DNA from 2 places in the Paraburkholderia sp. TE9906 genome. Region 2 is predicted to be linked to the other one. Evidence: riboswitches for the same ligand, from Rfam matches in the RefSeq annotation. Region 2 holds a riboswitch; the other holds the start of a gene.
What was found. Region 2 has a riboswitch for cobalamin ahead of ACZ9H4_RS06245 (TonB-dependent receptor domain-containing protein). Riboswitches for the same ligand answer to the same signal wherever they lie in the genome.

Region 1 (7,269 bases), on a different contig from region 2:
AATTGCGGCCGAGCTTCATCACGACGGCGGCGTCGGCATCGGCGAGACGGCGGCGCAATTCGTCCTCGGGCAGCACGCCCGAGAGCACCGACAGACTTTGATTGCGATACACGAGCGGCGCGCCGAGCACCGCCGCGCCGCCGAGCATCGAGCACACGCCGGGCACCACTTCGCTCTCGTAGCGCGCCGCGAGCCGATCGTGCAGATACATGTACGAGCCGTAAAAGAACGGATCGCCTTCGCAGATCACGGCGACGTCGCGGCCCGCATCGAGATGACCGGCGACGATCTCGGCGGCGGTGTCGTAGAAGTCGGCGATGATCGCCTCGTACGAGAGCGGTGGTTCGAGCGCTTCGGTCGTGACCGGATAGATGAGCGGCAGATGGGCCTGAGCCTCATGCAAATGCGCCTCGATAATGCCGAACGCGTTGCCTTTCTTCCCCTTCGCGACGAAGTACGCGACCACCGGCGCGGCCTTCAGCAAGCGCAGCGCCTTCAGCGTGATGAGTTCCGGGTCGCCGGGGCCGACGCCGAGTCCGAACAGTCGTCCTTGCGCGCTCATTTATTCGACCTCCGTCGCCAGTGCGTTGACGGCGGCAGCGGCCATCGCGCTGCCGCCGCGCCGGCCATGCACCACCACGTAGGGCACGCCGCGGCTGTCCCCGGCGAGCATCGCTTTCGATTCGGCCGCGCCGACGAAGCCCACCGGAAAGCCGAGAATCAACGCGGGTTTCGGCGCGCCGGCATCGAGCATGTCGAGCAGATGGAACAGCGCGGTCGGCGCATTGCCGATCACGACGACACTACCGGCGAGTTGCGGACGCCACAATTCGAGCGCGGCGGCCGAGCGCGTATTGCCGAGTTCGCGCGCGAGCGCCGGCACGTCCGGATGCGTGAGCGTGCAGATCACGTCGTTGTTTGCGGGCAGTCGCGCGCGCGTGATGCCCTGCGCGACCATGCCGGCGTCGCACAGAATCGGCGCGCCTTGCGCGAGCGCCGTGCGGCCCGCGGTGCCCGCGTGCGCGGAAAACTGCAGCGCGTCGATCACGTCGACCATCCCGCACGCGTGGATCACGCGCACCGCGAGTTTTTCGAGGTCGGCGGGGATGCGCGACAGGTCGGCTTCCGCGCGGATCGTCGCGAAAGATTGGCGATAGATCTCCTGACCGTCGCGAATGTAATCAAGCATCTGTGTTACTCCGGGCGAGGCGTTCGAGCGTATCGGCGGCCTGTGCGATCGTCAGTTGGTGCGCGACGCAGTGGCCGAAGCCGGCTCGGCCGTCGCGTCGATAAAGGTCATAGAGGCCGGGGGCGGCGGCCAGCAGCGTGTACGGCGCGCAATGCGCGGCGGCGCACGAGCGCGTGCAGCCGCTCAGGTGCACGTCGACGTCGGCGGGCAGCAGGGCGGCGAGGCGCAGCGCGTCGGCTTTGGTGTCGGCGAGGCCTTTGGCGCAACCGCTCGAACCGGCGCACGCGATCAAACGCGTGATGGGTTGTGCGGCATCGCAGGCGAGGCCCAGGGCGTTCAGTTCGGCCAGCGCGACGGGCAGTGCGTGCGTCGGAATGTCGGGCAGCAGCACGCTTTGCCAGGGCGTCGCGCGCAGCGTGCCGTTGCCGTGGCGTTGCGCGAGCGCGGCGAGGCCGTGCAGCGTGGCGGCGTCGAGGCGGCCGAGCGGCGGCTGGCCGCCCACGTGCCACATGCCGGTTTCGCGTTGAGCGTGGGCGCCGAGACGGAGCGCGGCATCGGCTGTGGTGCTGCGGCGCCATTCGGTGAGCGAGGCGTCGCGTGACAGCGGGAAGTCGACGTAGCGTTGGGCGTGCTGCAACAGTGCGTCGGCGGAATGCGTGGCGAGCAGGTCGCGCATGCGGAGGGCGTCGGCTGGTGCGAGGTCGAGGAACGTATGCAGCAGCGCGCGCACGAGCGCGGGGACTTGCGAGGGGAGGACGGCGGCCAGGGGGGGGTGGCTGTGAGTGTGCGCGGAGGAGTCGGCGCGTGAGATGCGCGTGGTCGTGTTGCCGGTCGGCGTGGCCGGGAGCGGAGGGACAGGAACGACAACACCCGCGGCCGCATGGGTTCGCGCGTTCGTAGCCGCGTCAGCTTTTGCACCTGCACCTGCATCGTCGCACGTAACCGCGTTTGCGTTCTCCTGCGCCTCGACACCCGGACACCCGGCGAAACCGAACACGAACCGCACACCATCATGGCTCAAAGTCGCCGCGAGCCACACATCGTGTGGATGATCGACCCTCGCCAGACGCTCGCCGCCATCCAGCAGCAGCGCGAATTTCGGCGACAGCGCCGCAAAGCGCATTTCGCTTTGCAGCAGCGTGAGCAACTCCGCGCATAGCGGTGTGGTGTCGATCAACGCAAACGGATCGCGTCCCGCAGCGGGGCTGATCATCACGTTGCGCACGTCGTCCGCGGCGCTCATGACGACGGCATTCGAAGCGTGGTTTGCGTGCTTTGCACCTGCTGGGTCCGCGCCACTCGCCGTAGCGGTGTTCGCCACGTCGGCCGCGTTCGCGCCTGGCCGAGGCATCGTCATCGGCCCAAGCCCGGCCTCGACCAGCGCCGCGATCAACGCCGCTTCGTGCCCCGCGCGCACGCCACGCACCTGCAGGTTCGCCCGATTGGTCAACTCGATCACGCCCGCCGCGTGCCGCGTGCTCGCATCGGCAATCACTTGCGCCTCGTCCGCATTCAACTCGCCGCCCGGCAGCTTGATCCGGCAGATGCCACCATCACGCGCGGCGACGATGCGCAGCAGCCCCGGACATGCCGATGGCCGCGGCGTCGAAGCCGCGTGGAGCAAGGCAGTGGAGGGCGAAGCTTGAGTCAAGACGGACACCGGTTTAGCGTCGCGCGACGGCCCGAGCAAGCCGCAAGGCGGATTGCTGCGGCATCGGTACACCCCGCCCGATGTTGGCTGGCACGAACAGTCTCGCCGGCAGGTCTCCTGGCTGGCAGGTCATCGTCCACCGCAGCCTTCCCGGTCAAACCAGTGGCGCGTAGCGCAGGCGGACTCGCTGCATACAGTTGCGGGGGCAGCCACAGTGGCACTGTGTTCCCTCTTCGGCCCCGAAGGGCACCGGCGGCTGTATTATGCCTTTTTTCGAACCGCGCAACGAGGCTGGACGCTTTGACCGGCGTGGCGCGGCGCATTGATTGAAGACACAGAATGAGGATGGTGGCATGCCGGCGTGGCTGACCGTGGTGGGCATTGGCGATGACGGCTTCGCCGGTTTGGGGCGGCCCGCGCGGCGTGCGTTGCTGACGGCGTCGGTGGTGTACGGCGGCGAGCGTCATCTGGCGATGCTGCCCGCGCGCCTCGCCGCGCGCCGCGCCGCGTGGCCGCGTCCGTTCGATCTCGCGCCGCTGCTCGCCGAACGCGACGGCGCCGTGTGCGTGCTGGCGAGCGGCGATCCGATGCTGTTCGGCGTCGGCGCGATGCTGGCCCGGCAGTTGCCTGCGCAAGAGTTGCGCGTGCTGCCTGCGCCGTCGTCGTTGTCGCTCGCGGCCGCGCGGCTCGGCTGGCCGTTGCAGGACGTCGCGACAGTGTCGCTGGTGGGCCGTCCGTTGGCGACGCTGAATGCGTATCTGCACGACGGCGCGCGCGTGTTCGTGCTGAGCGCGGACGGGCACACGCCCGCGACGCTCGCCGGCGTGCTGAACGCACGCGGCTTCGGCGCGACGCGGATGAGCGTGCTCGAACATCTTGGCGGCGAACGCGAGCGCCGCATCGACGCTCGTGCGGATCAGTGGAGCGCGGGCGAGTTGGCCGCGCTGAATCTGATCGCGCTCGAATGCCGGGCGACGGTGGGCGCGCCGCGTTTGCCGCTGACCTGCGGCTTGCCCGACGAGGCATTCCGTCACGACGGCCAGTTGACCAAGCGCGACGTGCGCGCGATCACGCTCGCGCGCCTCGCGCCGACGCCCGGCGAATTGCTGTGGGACGTGGGCGCGGGCAGCGGTTCGATCGGTATCGAATGGATGCGCGCGCATCCCGCTTGCCGCGCGATCGCGATCGAAGCGCGTGTGGAGCGACAGGGCTTCATCGAACACAACCGCGACGCGCTGGGCGTGCCTGGGCTGCAACTCGTCGCGGGCCGCGCGCCTGCTGCGCTGGATGGCTTGCCGGTGCCGGATGCGGTGTTCATCGGCGGCGGGGTGACGGTGCCGGGTGTGCTGGACGCGTGTTGGGCGCGTTTGCGCGACGGTGGACGGCTGGTGGCCAATGCAGTCACGTTGCAGGGCGAGGCGGCGCTGGTTGCGTGGCGCGAGCGGTATGGCGGCACGCTCACGCGTATCGCGCTCGCGGACGCGCAACCGCTCGGCGGCTTCGATACGTGGCGGCAGGCGTTGCCGATCACGTTGCTCGAAGTGACCAAAGCGGCTCGCGGCAACGGCGAGGCAAACGGCGTGCGGGCAACGGAGAGTGGCGGCGGTGAAATTGCCATGAATGGTGCGAACGCCGGAGACGGCACGAGCGGCACGAGCGGCACGAGCGGCACGAGCAATACGAGCAATACGAGCAATACGAACAGCACGAACAGCACGAACAGCACGAACAGCACCACCGCCCATCACTCCGCTTCACCCCGCCAACCGTAATGCGCGAAGAATCCCCCGAACACGCCGCGCCGCTGCGTAGCGGCTACACGACCGGCAGTTGCGCCACGGCGACGTCGCTCGCGGCGGCGCGTCTGCTGCTCGCGGGCGTGGTCAGCGAGGTCGCGGAGATCGTGTTGCCGAAAGGCCAGCATGTGCCGATGCCGCTCGTGTTCTGCCGCCTGCTCGCCGCCGGCGCTGACGGCGCCGAAGCAGGCACCATCAAGGATGCCGGCGACGACCCCGACGTGACCCACGGCGCGCTCGTGTTCGCTCGCGTGCGCCTGATCCCCGAGCCGGAGGTCGTTTTTCGCGCCGGACCGGGCGTCGGCACGGTGACGCGCGCGGGCCTCACGCTGCCGGTCGGCGAGCCGGCGATCAATCCCGTCCCGCGCAAAATGATGACCGACCATCTGACCGACCTCGCGGCCGAGCACGCGTATCGCGGCGGCTTCGAGGTGACGATTGGCGTTGAAGGCGGCGAAGAGCTCGCGCTGAAAACGATGAACCCGCGCTTAGGCATACTCGGCGGCCTGTCGATTCTCGGCACGACGGGCATCGTGCGGCCGTTCTCGTGCTCGGCGTATATCGCGTCGATCCATCAGGGGATCGACGTCGCGCGCGCCAACGGCTACACGCATCTGGCCGCCTGCACCGGCAACGCGAGCGAAGACGCGATGCGCGCGCGTTATGCTCTTCCGGATATCGCGCTGATCGAGATGGGCGACTTCGTCGGCGCGGTGCTCAAGCATATGAAACGCGCGCCGGTCGACCGGCTCAGCATTTGCGGCGGGTTCGGCAAACTCAGCAAGCTGGCGGCGGGCCATCTCGACTTGCATAGCCGCCATTCGAGCATCGATCTCGAACGGCTCGCGACGTGGGCCGCGGAGCAGGGCGCCGATCCCGCCTTACAGACGGCGATTCGCGCGGCCAACACGAGTCAGCAGGCAGTGGCGCTCGCGCACGCGCAGCAGGTGCCGCTCGGCGATATCGTCTGCGGGCACGCGTTGGCGGTGGCGCGCGCGATCGTGCCGCCGCAGGTGAATGTCGAGATGTTCGCGATCGACCGCCAGGGCGTTGTGATTGGAGCGGCGCGATGATGCGGGTCCTGTTGCTCGGCGGCACCGGCGACGCGTTGAAGATCGCGCGCCAACTTGGCGCCGCGCACGTGTACAGTCTCGCGGGTCTCGGCAAGGTGCCGGACGATCTCGCGTGCACGGTGCGCGTCGGCGGCTTCGGCGGCAGCGAGGGCCTCGCACGTTACATCGCAAGCGAACGGATCGGCCTCGTGATCGACGCGACGCATCCCTACGCCGCGCGCATCAGCGCAAACGCGTTCGGCGCGTGCCGCGCGGCGGGCGTGCCATGCTGGGCGCTGCGTCGTCCGGGCTGGCAGCCGCAAGCCGGCGACGACTGGCGCATGGTCGGCGACTGGAACGAGCTGATCGCCGCGCTAACGCCGTTCAGGCGACCGCTCTTCACACTCGGCCGTGAGCCGCTTGCACATCTCGACGAGATTCCGCCGCGGCAGTTCTGGACGGTGCGCTGCCTCGATTCGCAGCCGGACACCGCGCGCTCGCGCATCCTCGCGGCGCGCGGCCCGTTCAGCCTCGAAGGGGAGCGCGCGCTTTTCGCACTGCAAGCGTTCGACGTGGTGGTCAGCAAGAACAGCGGCGGCAGCGCGACCGAAGCGAAGCTGGAGGTCGCGCGTGAACGCGGCTTGCCGGTCATCATGTTGCGTCGTCCGGCGTTGCCGCAGGTCGATCGGGAATTCGACAGCATCGCCGGTTTGCTCGATGCGTTACGCGCTCATCGGGTGCCGCTGCGAGCCGAACAGCACGCCCCCGGCGCCACGGGCAATTGAATCATTGGAGTCTTGAATGACGGTGTTTTTTATCGGTGCGGGTCCTGGCGACCCGGAACTGATCACGGTGAAAGGGCAGCGCCTCGTGCGCAATTGTCCGGTGATCCTGTACGCGGGTTCGCTGGTGCCGGCCGCGGTACTCGAAGGTCACAGCGCGGAGCAGGTCGTCAACACGGCCGAGCTCGACCTCGATCAGATCGTCGCGTTGCTGAGGGCCGCGCATGACAAAGGGCGGGACGTGGCGCGCGTGCATTCCGGCGATCCGTCGCTGTACGGCGCGATCGGCGAACAGATTCGCCGCTTGCGCGAGTTGCGCATTCCATACGAGATCGTGCCTGGCGTGACCGCAACGGCTGCGTGCGCGGCGGCGCTCGGTTGCGAACTCACGCTGCCGGATGTGTCGCAGACGCTGATTCTCACGCGCTACGCGAGCAAGACGACAATGCCCGAGGGCGAACAGCTCGCCGACCTCGCCCGGCATCGCGCGACGATGGCGATTCATCTCGGTGTGCGGCATCTCGCGCGCATCGTCGATGAATTGCGCCCGCATTACGGCGGCGCGTGTCCGATCGCGGTGATCTATCGCGCGAGCTGGCCGGATGAAGAGAAGATCACCGGCACGCTCGACGACATCGTGAGCAAAGTGCAATCGAGCGCGATCGAGCGGACCGCGCTGATTCTGGTCGGCGAGGTGCTGGCCGCCGAAGGTTTCGCGGACTCCACGCTGTACGCGAAGGGCGGTTGATCGGCATGCGTGCGCCAAGCCCATCCGTGAAGGTTTGCATCACGGACAGGC
Region 2 (7,269 bases):
GCCGCGGCGGCGCGCAAGAGCGGCACCGCGAGCGCCGCGCCGGTGCCTTCGCCGAGACGCAGGTCGAGCGACAGCAACGGCAGCGCGCCGAAATGATCGAGCATGCGCCGGTGCCCGGCTTCGTTCGACGCATGCGCGAACACGCAGTACTCGCGCACGTTCGGTGCGAACGCATCGGCGATCAGCAACGCGGAAGTCGCGATGAAACCGTCGACGAGGATCGTCATCCGCGCTTCGGCGGCCGCGAGATACGCGCCGGTCATCATCGCGATTTCGAAACCGCCGAAGGTCGCGAGCACGTCGAGCGGCGCCGTGGCTCCAGCATGCTGCGCGAGCGCCGATGCGAGCACGTTGCGCTTTTTCGCGAGCCCCGCGTTGTCGAGACCGGTGCCACGGCCGACGCATTCGTCGATCGGCACGTTGCACACACGGCTCATCAGACACGCGGCCGACGACGTGTTCGCAATCCCCATCTCGCCGAAGCCGATCACGTTGGTGCCGAGCACCGCGTGATGATGCACGCGCGCCGCGCCCGCCTGCATCGCGGCGAGTGCCTGCGCATGCGTCATCGCGGGTTCGTGCGCGAAGTTGCGCGTGCCGCTCGCCACCGGAATATCGACGAGGCCGTCGGTCGACGGCAACGGCGTCGCGATGCCGGCATTGACCACTTCGAGTTCGATGCCGGCAACGCGGCTCAATGCATTGATCGCCGCGCCGCCCGCAAGAAAGTTGGCGACCATCTGCGCAGTCACCGCTTGCGGATACGGGCTCACGCCTTCCGCGGCAATGCCGTGGTCGCCGGCGAACACGATCATCGCCGGGCGCTGCACCGTCGGCTGCGTGCTGCGCTGAATCAGGCCCATCTGCCGCGCGAGCGTTTCGAGCCGCCCCAGGCTGCCGGGCGGCTTGGTCTTGGTATCGATGATGTGTTGCAGCTCGGCGCGTAGCGTTTGATCGAGCGGTGCGACTTCGGGCAAACCGGCCGGGCGTGGCAAGGAGGTCATAAGCGTGGTCTGAAATGAGAGTGTTTGGTTCGAGCGATTATCCTGCCGATGTGTCATAACCGGCAGGCGATTCGTGACGCGCACGCGGCGCGGGAATCAGCGCCTCGTGTTCGCCGTCGCGAATCAGAATCAACGGATAGCCGAATGCGCGGCTCGTCAGCGTGGGCGTGAGCACATCATGCACCGGTCCGGCATGCACGCCGCCCGCACCGTCGAGCAACAGCGCGTGCGTCGCGAAGCGGCGTGCGAGATTCAGGTCGTGGCACGAGAACATCACGGTGCGGCGCGGCTCGCGCGTCCATGCGGCGAGCGCTTCGAGACAGTCGATCTGATGATGCAGATCGAGATGCGACAACGGTTCGTCGAGCAGCAACAACGGCGCGTCCTGACACAGCACCGCCGCGAGCGCGACGCGCTGACGTTCGCCGCCCGATAACGACAGCACGTCACGCGCGGCGAAGTCGGCGAGACCCAGCAGGTCCAGCGCGGCATGGGCGGCCACGCGATCCGCTTCGCGCTCCCAACCCCAGCCGCTCAGATGCGGAAAGCGATTCAACGTCACGATGTCGAGCACGCTCGCGCTGAACGCGTCGGGTGCGCTTTGCGGCATCAATGCGCGCCGCTGGGCGAGCGGCAACGGCGCCCAGTCGGACATGCGCACGCCATCCAGTTCGACATGGCCCGCCGCTGGGCGCAACAGACCCGCGAGCGTGGACAGCAGCGTGGTCTTGCCCGCGCCGTTCGGGCCCGCGACGCACCAGATCTCGCCCGCATGGAAGGTATGCGTGAACCCATCGAGCAAGGTGCGCGCGCCGGCACGCAAGGTCAGGCGTTGTACGCTGAGCACGGCGGGTTCGAGATTGGTATGAGCTTGCGTCATCGGCGTTTGCGCAACAGCATCCAGAGGAACACCGGCACGCCGACGATCGACGTGATCACGCCGACCGGCAATTGCGCCGGCGCAATCACGGTGCGCGCGATCAGGTCCGCGCCCATCACCGCGACGCCGCCGCCGAGCGCGGCGGCAGGCAACAGCATGCGCTGATCGTTGCCGAACGCGAGGCGCAACATATGCGGCACCACCAGACCGACGAAGCCGATGGTGCCCGCCGTCGTCACTGCGGCGGCCGCCGCGAGCGACGCCACCAGGTAGACGCGCAAACGCAGCGGCATCACCGCGACGCCTAAGGCTTGCGCAGCGGCGTCGCCACGCAGCAGCACGTTCAGGCGCGGGGCCACCGGCACGATGGCCAGCAACGCGACGGCGAGCGCAACGAGCGCGGTCCACGGCAACGCGCCGCCATTGAGGTCACCGGTCAGCCAGAACAACATGCCGCGCAAACGGCTGTCGGGCGCGAGATTGAGCAGCAGCGTGATAAGCGCGCCCCACCCCGCCGCGATCACCGCGCCGGTCAGCAGCAAACGCGGTGACGTGTCCTGCGGCTCGCCGCGCCACAACTCGCGGCGCGCGAGACCGAGCACCAGCAGGATCGATACGAAGGCGCCGGCGAATGCGCTGGCATCGACGATCCACCATGCGCTGCCGGCGATCATCGCCACCAGCGCGAAGCTCGCCGCGCCACCCGACACGCCCAATATGTACGGTTCGGCAAGCGGGTTGCGCAACAGCACCTGCAGCAGCGCGCCGGCCAACGCCAGCAACGCGCCGCATGCGAAGCCGGCCAGCGCGCGCGGCAAACGCAGCGTGCGCACGATCTCGCTGGCAAGATCCGCCGACTCGCCCGGCCACCCAGACAACCCATGCGACGGCAGCAGCGCCGCCAGCACGCGCGACGGGGCGAGCGACACACTGCCGAGCGCGAGCGACGCCATCAGCACCGCCAGCGCGAGCATCGCAAGAACGAGCCAGATGGCGGCCGCCCGTTTCGCGTTCATCACGCGCACGGCGGCCGGCATCGAACCAGGATGCCGGCTCATTCGCGCACGCTCAACGCGGCAAAGCCGTCACTGCTGCTGCCAACCGATCGTGACATACGCGCCGCGTCCCGGCGAGTTATACGAGTAGGCCGTTTCATAGTCCTTGTCGAACAGGTTCTGGATTTGCGCGGTCACGTACCACGCTTTCGTGATGTTGTAGCGCGCCGACAGATTCACGACGCCGTAGCCCCCGAGCTTGCCGCTGCTGTCCTCGCGCGGGCCGCTCACGATCCACTCGCCGCCGACGCGCCATCCCGCGATGCCGCGATTCACAGTGAGCGAGCCGAATCGCCGCGCGCGCCGCACGAGGTCGACATCGTTGTCGAGGTCGACGGGATTTTGCAGCGTCAGCGACGCGCGCACGTCCGTCTCGCCGACATGTCCGCTCCACGATCCTTCGAGCCCCTGCACTTTCGCACGGCCGACGTTCTCGGCCAGATAGATGCCGGGCGTCACCTGCGCGTAGTCGATCAGATTCGAATAGCGCGTCTGGAATACGCTCAGACGCATCACGCCGAGCGCGTTCGACGCGTACTGCAACGCCGCTTCGAGCGAATGACTGTGCTCGGGCTGGATCGACGGATTGCCGCTGATCGGATAGTAGAGATCGTCGAAACTCGGCGCGCGAAACGAATCCGAATAGCTTGCGGTTGCCTTCCAGTGTTCGGTGATGTCGAAACCGTAGCCGAGATAGTAACTGTTCGCCCCGCCGAAATCGGAATACTGGTCGTGCCGTACGTTGGCCTGAAACTGGTTGCGCCCGAAACGTCCCGTGTAGCCGATGAAGCCCGAATCCACATGACGATCCGGCGCCGCGAACGTATCGGAGTCGAGGCTCTGATCGAGATGCTCGTAGCCCACCTGCAGTTTCTGCCGCGCGGCGAACGCGAAATCGTTCTGCCAGGTGTACTGCCGATTGTCGGTATCGAAGCGGCCGTTGTAGATGCCGTTGGTCTTCGACACGCTGCGGTCGTCGCCTTCGGAGACGATGAAGTGCGTGGTCCACCAGTCGGTCAGCTTGCCGTTCGCGAACACCGACGCCTGGCGCACCTTGCTGTACAGGTTGTTCAGATCGGTCGGCACGCCGTACGCGTTGTCGTAGCTGTTATTGCCGTTCGACTGGAAATAGTTGACGCCCGCGTCCCAGCGGTCGTTGAACTTGTGACGCAACGACCCCGTGACGCTCTCGTTCAGATAGCCGTTCGCATTCGGATTGGCGCCGGGCGCCTGTTGCGGATTGAGCGATGAAAAGCCGTCGTCCTTCGAACGCGCGAGCGAGAGGCTGAAGGTCGTGCGGCCGTCTTTGTCGAGTGCGCCGTTCACGCCTGCCTGCTGCGTTTGCGTGTGATAGCTGCCGTAGCCCACCGAAAAGTTGAAACGCGGCGGATGATCGCCGCCCTCTTTCGTGAACACCTGCACCACGCCGCCGATCGCGCCCGAACCGTATAACGCGGAGACGTTGCCGTTCACCACTTCGACATGATCGATCTGGTCGAGCGGAATCTGCGCGAGTTGCGGCGCACCGAGACTCACCGAGTCGACGCGCACGCCGTCGATCAGCAATAGCGATTGCGTCGACGATGCTCCGCGCAAATAGACGCTCGTCGTCGAACCTGGCCCGCCTGTGCGCGAGATTTGCGCACCGGGCGCGAGTTGCAGGAGGCCGGGCAGGTCGGTCGCGGTGGTATCGGCGAGATCCTGCTGATCGAACAGCGAGGTCTGCGGGATCGCGTCCGCGAGCGCTTGCGGCCCGCGCTCCGCGGTCACGACGACTGGTGACAACACGGCGGGCGTGGCATTCTGCGCGGCGGCGTTCGCCTGTGCGTTGGTTTTTGCACTGGCATCGGAGGCGGACGAAGGCTGAGCCGACAAAGGCGCCGCGGAGGTGGCCGAAGCGCCGGCCGAAGCAGCAGACGAACCGGCGGACGAACCCGGCGACGAGTCCGCGGTTTGCGCGTGCACGACGAGCGGCAAGCCCGCAAAAGCAAGCAGCGTCGCGCGGGCGATGGGGGACAGCATGGGATGACGATTCCTGTGGATAGCTCGCGCGGCCCGCTTCCCCGCAGGCCGATGCATAACGAAGCGCCCGCGCTTTCTTGCATTTCGCGGGGGACGTGCCTCTCCCTCTGGCCGGTATCCGGGCTAACGACACATCGATCCCGCCTTCCCACGCGTAACGCGCAGTGGCACACTCGCATGTTGAACTTTCAGACACGCGATCAGGACCGACCTGCATGACGAATGCGGTCGCTTACCGTTGCGGGGGCAGCGCAGGTTCGCGCGTTCAGTTCGATGAGTGGCGCGCCCTGCTTCCCGTTTAACTGCGCGCACTGTGAACAGCGGCGCGGGCACCAGAGTGCCGGCAGTTTAGGAGCGCCCTCGACGTGCGTCAAGAAAGGTCAAACCGGGCGCAATCCGTTCTGTTAAGTGCAGGTTATTGTCCGATGGGCGAGTACTTTTTCATCATATGGTCGGGAAAAGCCTGCACATAGCGATGTTGTTACGTCTCGAAACGAGACAATTGTCGGAACCTGCAATATTCCGCGCTAAAATGCGATGTCTTTAGAGGACGCAGCACATGCTCACCGAACTCGAATCACTCTCACAGAATATCGGCAAGCTGATTGCGATCAGCCAGCGCCACAATGAAGCGCGGCTCGCGCTCGAAGATCAACTCGCCCAATCGCGTGCCGAACTGGATGCCACGCGCACGGAACTTGCGCTGCTGCGCGAGGAGCGCGATGCACTGCAAGCGGAGCGCGACACGCTGTCCGCCAAGATCGACGACGCTCAGGTGCGCCTGAATGCGATTCTCGAGAAACTGCCGCGGGCTCGCGCGAGCAGCGAGCCTGACAACCAGCTCGATCTGCTCGAGCCGGTTCAGGACGCTGCCGACGCGCAGAGCGAGGTTACCCGCCACGGAGAAAACGCATGACCGCCAAGCAGATCGAAGTATCGATTCTCGACGTGCCCTATCGCCTTGCATGCTCGCCGGAAACGGAAGGCGCGCTGCTCGAAGCGGTGGCACGCGTCGACGCCGAAATGTCGAAGATCCGCAATAACAGCAACGTGCGCGGCACGGATCGCATTGCTGTCATGGCTGCGCTGTCGCTGGCATCGGAACTGCTTAGGCTGCAATCGAGCGTACGACACGGAGAAGCATTTCCCGCTGAGGAAATCCGGCGTACAATGCAGCAAATGAACGAACAACTGGGTACTGTGATTCAGCAGTACAGCATGCAGTAAGTATCGGCCGGTCCTGAGATCTGCCGCGAATTCAAACAAAGCGAAGTCTCCGCAAACGTTTGAGTTCTATCGTTTAAGTTTCATCGGTTTAGCTTCCCTGCCTGGTTCGCCAAGGTCATATATTCCTTGAACCAATGCCATGTGCACGGTTGCGGAAATTTGTAGCACGGGCGTGCGCGTCACTCTGTCTGATGTACCCGAAGTGTTGCTAACTGCGACCAATTCTGAACCCCCGGTTCAGGATGCCGGCCTAGCGGCTAAGGCGGGGACCTTATCTAGAACGGCATCGGACTTCGGTTCGATGCCGTTTTTCTTTGTGCGTCCGCTGGCGTGTCTGTGGGTGCGCCTCGCCTCACAGGTTTCGATTTTTTCACGTCGTCCAACCTTTAACGTTCAATTCGATTCATGCGCTACTGGCTAATGAAGTCCGAACCGGACGAGGCGAGCATCGACCATCTCGCCCACGCACCACACCGCACGCTGCCGTGGACCGGCGTGCGCAACTATCAGGCGCGCAACTTCATGCGCGACATGATGCAGGTCGGCGACGGCGTGCTGTTCTATCACTCGAGCTGCCCTGAACCCGGCATTGCGGGGCTCGCGCAAGTGTCGTCCACCGCGTATCCTGACCCGACCCAGTTCGATAAAGAGAGTCCGTACTACGACGCGAAGTCGTCGCAGGAAACGCCTCGCTGGCTGCTGGTCGACGTGGTGTTCAAGAAGAAAATCCCGCTGATTCCGCTGGCCGCGCTGCGCGAGCATCCGGAACTGCAGGACATGCGCGTGCTCGCCAAAGGCAATCGCCTGTCGATCACGCCCGTGACCGAAGCCGAATGGCGCTTCATCACCACACGGCTCGCCTGAAGGCTCGCTCACTTCGACGCGCCGTCGCCCCTGACAGGCAACGTCAATTAGGGAACCAAGCTCCGGTTACGAGCGCCTAACAGGCGCACAAACGCGCCCGCAAACGTCATGCCACCACTGCGTGGCGTTCGCGCCAATCGTGCACAACCCTGTTCAAGCAAGGAGTCCAGCAATGTCGAAAAAAACCGCACGGGCACTCGCACTCGCTCTCGTCTGC

Region 1: linked by a shared signal. The riboswitch ahead of ACZ9H4_RS14755 (precorrin-3B synthase) and the one ahead of ACZ9H4_RS06245 (TonB-dependent receptor domain-containing protein) in region 2 are both predicted to bind cobalamin.

Annotation. Positions count from the first base shown of each region.
Region 1 is NZ_JBWCCT010000005.1:151,360-158,628, forward strand. Features, by position in the region: gene ACZ9H4_RS14745 (precorrin-2 C(20)-methyltransferase) at 1-562, opposite strand, end outside; gene ACZ9H4_RS14750 (precorrin-8X methylmutase) at 563-1,189, opposite strand; gene ACZ9H4_RS14755 (precorrin-3B synthase) at 1,182-2,849, opposite strand; cobalamin riboswitch at 2,931-3,109, opposite strand; gene cbiE (precorrin-6y C5,15-methyltransferase (decarboxylating) subunit CbiE) at 3,194-4,612, shown strand; gene ACZ9H4_RS14765 (cobalt-precorrin-5B (C(1))-methyltransferase) at 4,612-5,709, shown strand; gene ACZ9H4_RS14770 (cobalt-precorrin-6A reductase) at 5,706-6,473, shown strand; gene cobM (precorrin-4 C(11)-methyltransferase) at 6,490-7,218, shown strand.
Region 2 is NZ_JBWCCT010000002.1:519,400-526,668, reverse strand. Features, by position in the region: gene cobT (nicotinate-nucleotide--dimethylbenzimidazole phosphoribosyltransferase) at 1-1,004, opposite strand, end outside; gene ACZ9H4_RS06255 (ABC transporter ATP-binding protein) at 1,042-1,884, opposite strand; gene ACZ9H4_RS06250 (FecCD family ABC transporter permease) at 1,881-2,942, opposite strand; gene ACZ9H4_RS06245 (TonB-dependent receptor domain-containing protein) at 2,970-4,961, opposite strand; cobalamin riboswitch at 5,054-5,313, opposite strand; gene ACZ9H4_RS06240 (ATPase) at 5,521-5,877, shown strand; gene ACZ9H4_RS06235 (cell division protein ZapA) at 5,874-6,188, shown strand; RNA gene ssrS (6S RNA) at 6,280-6,461, shown strand; gene ACZ9H4_RS06225 (EVE domain-containing protein) at 6,594-7,052, shown strand; gene ACZ9H4_RS06220 (SIMPL domain-containing protein) at 7,225-7,269, shown strand, end outside.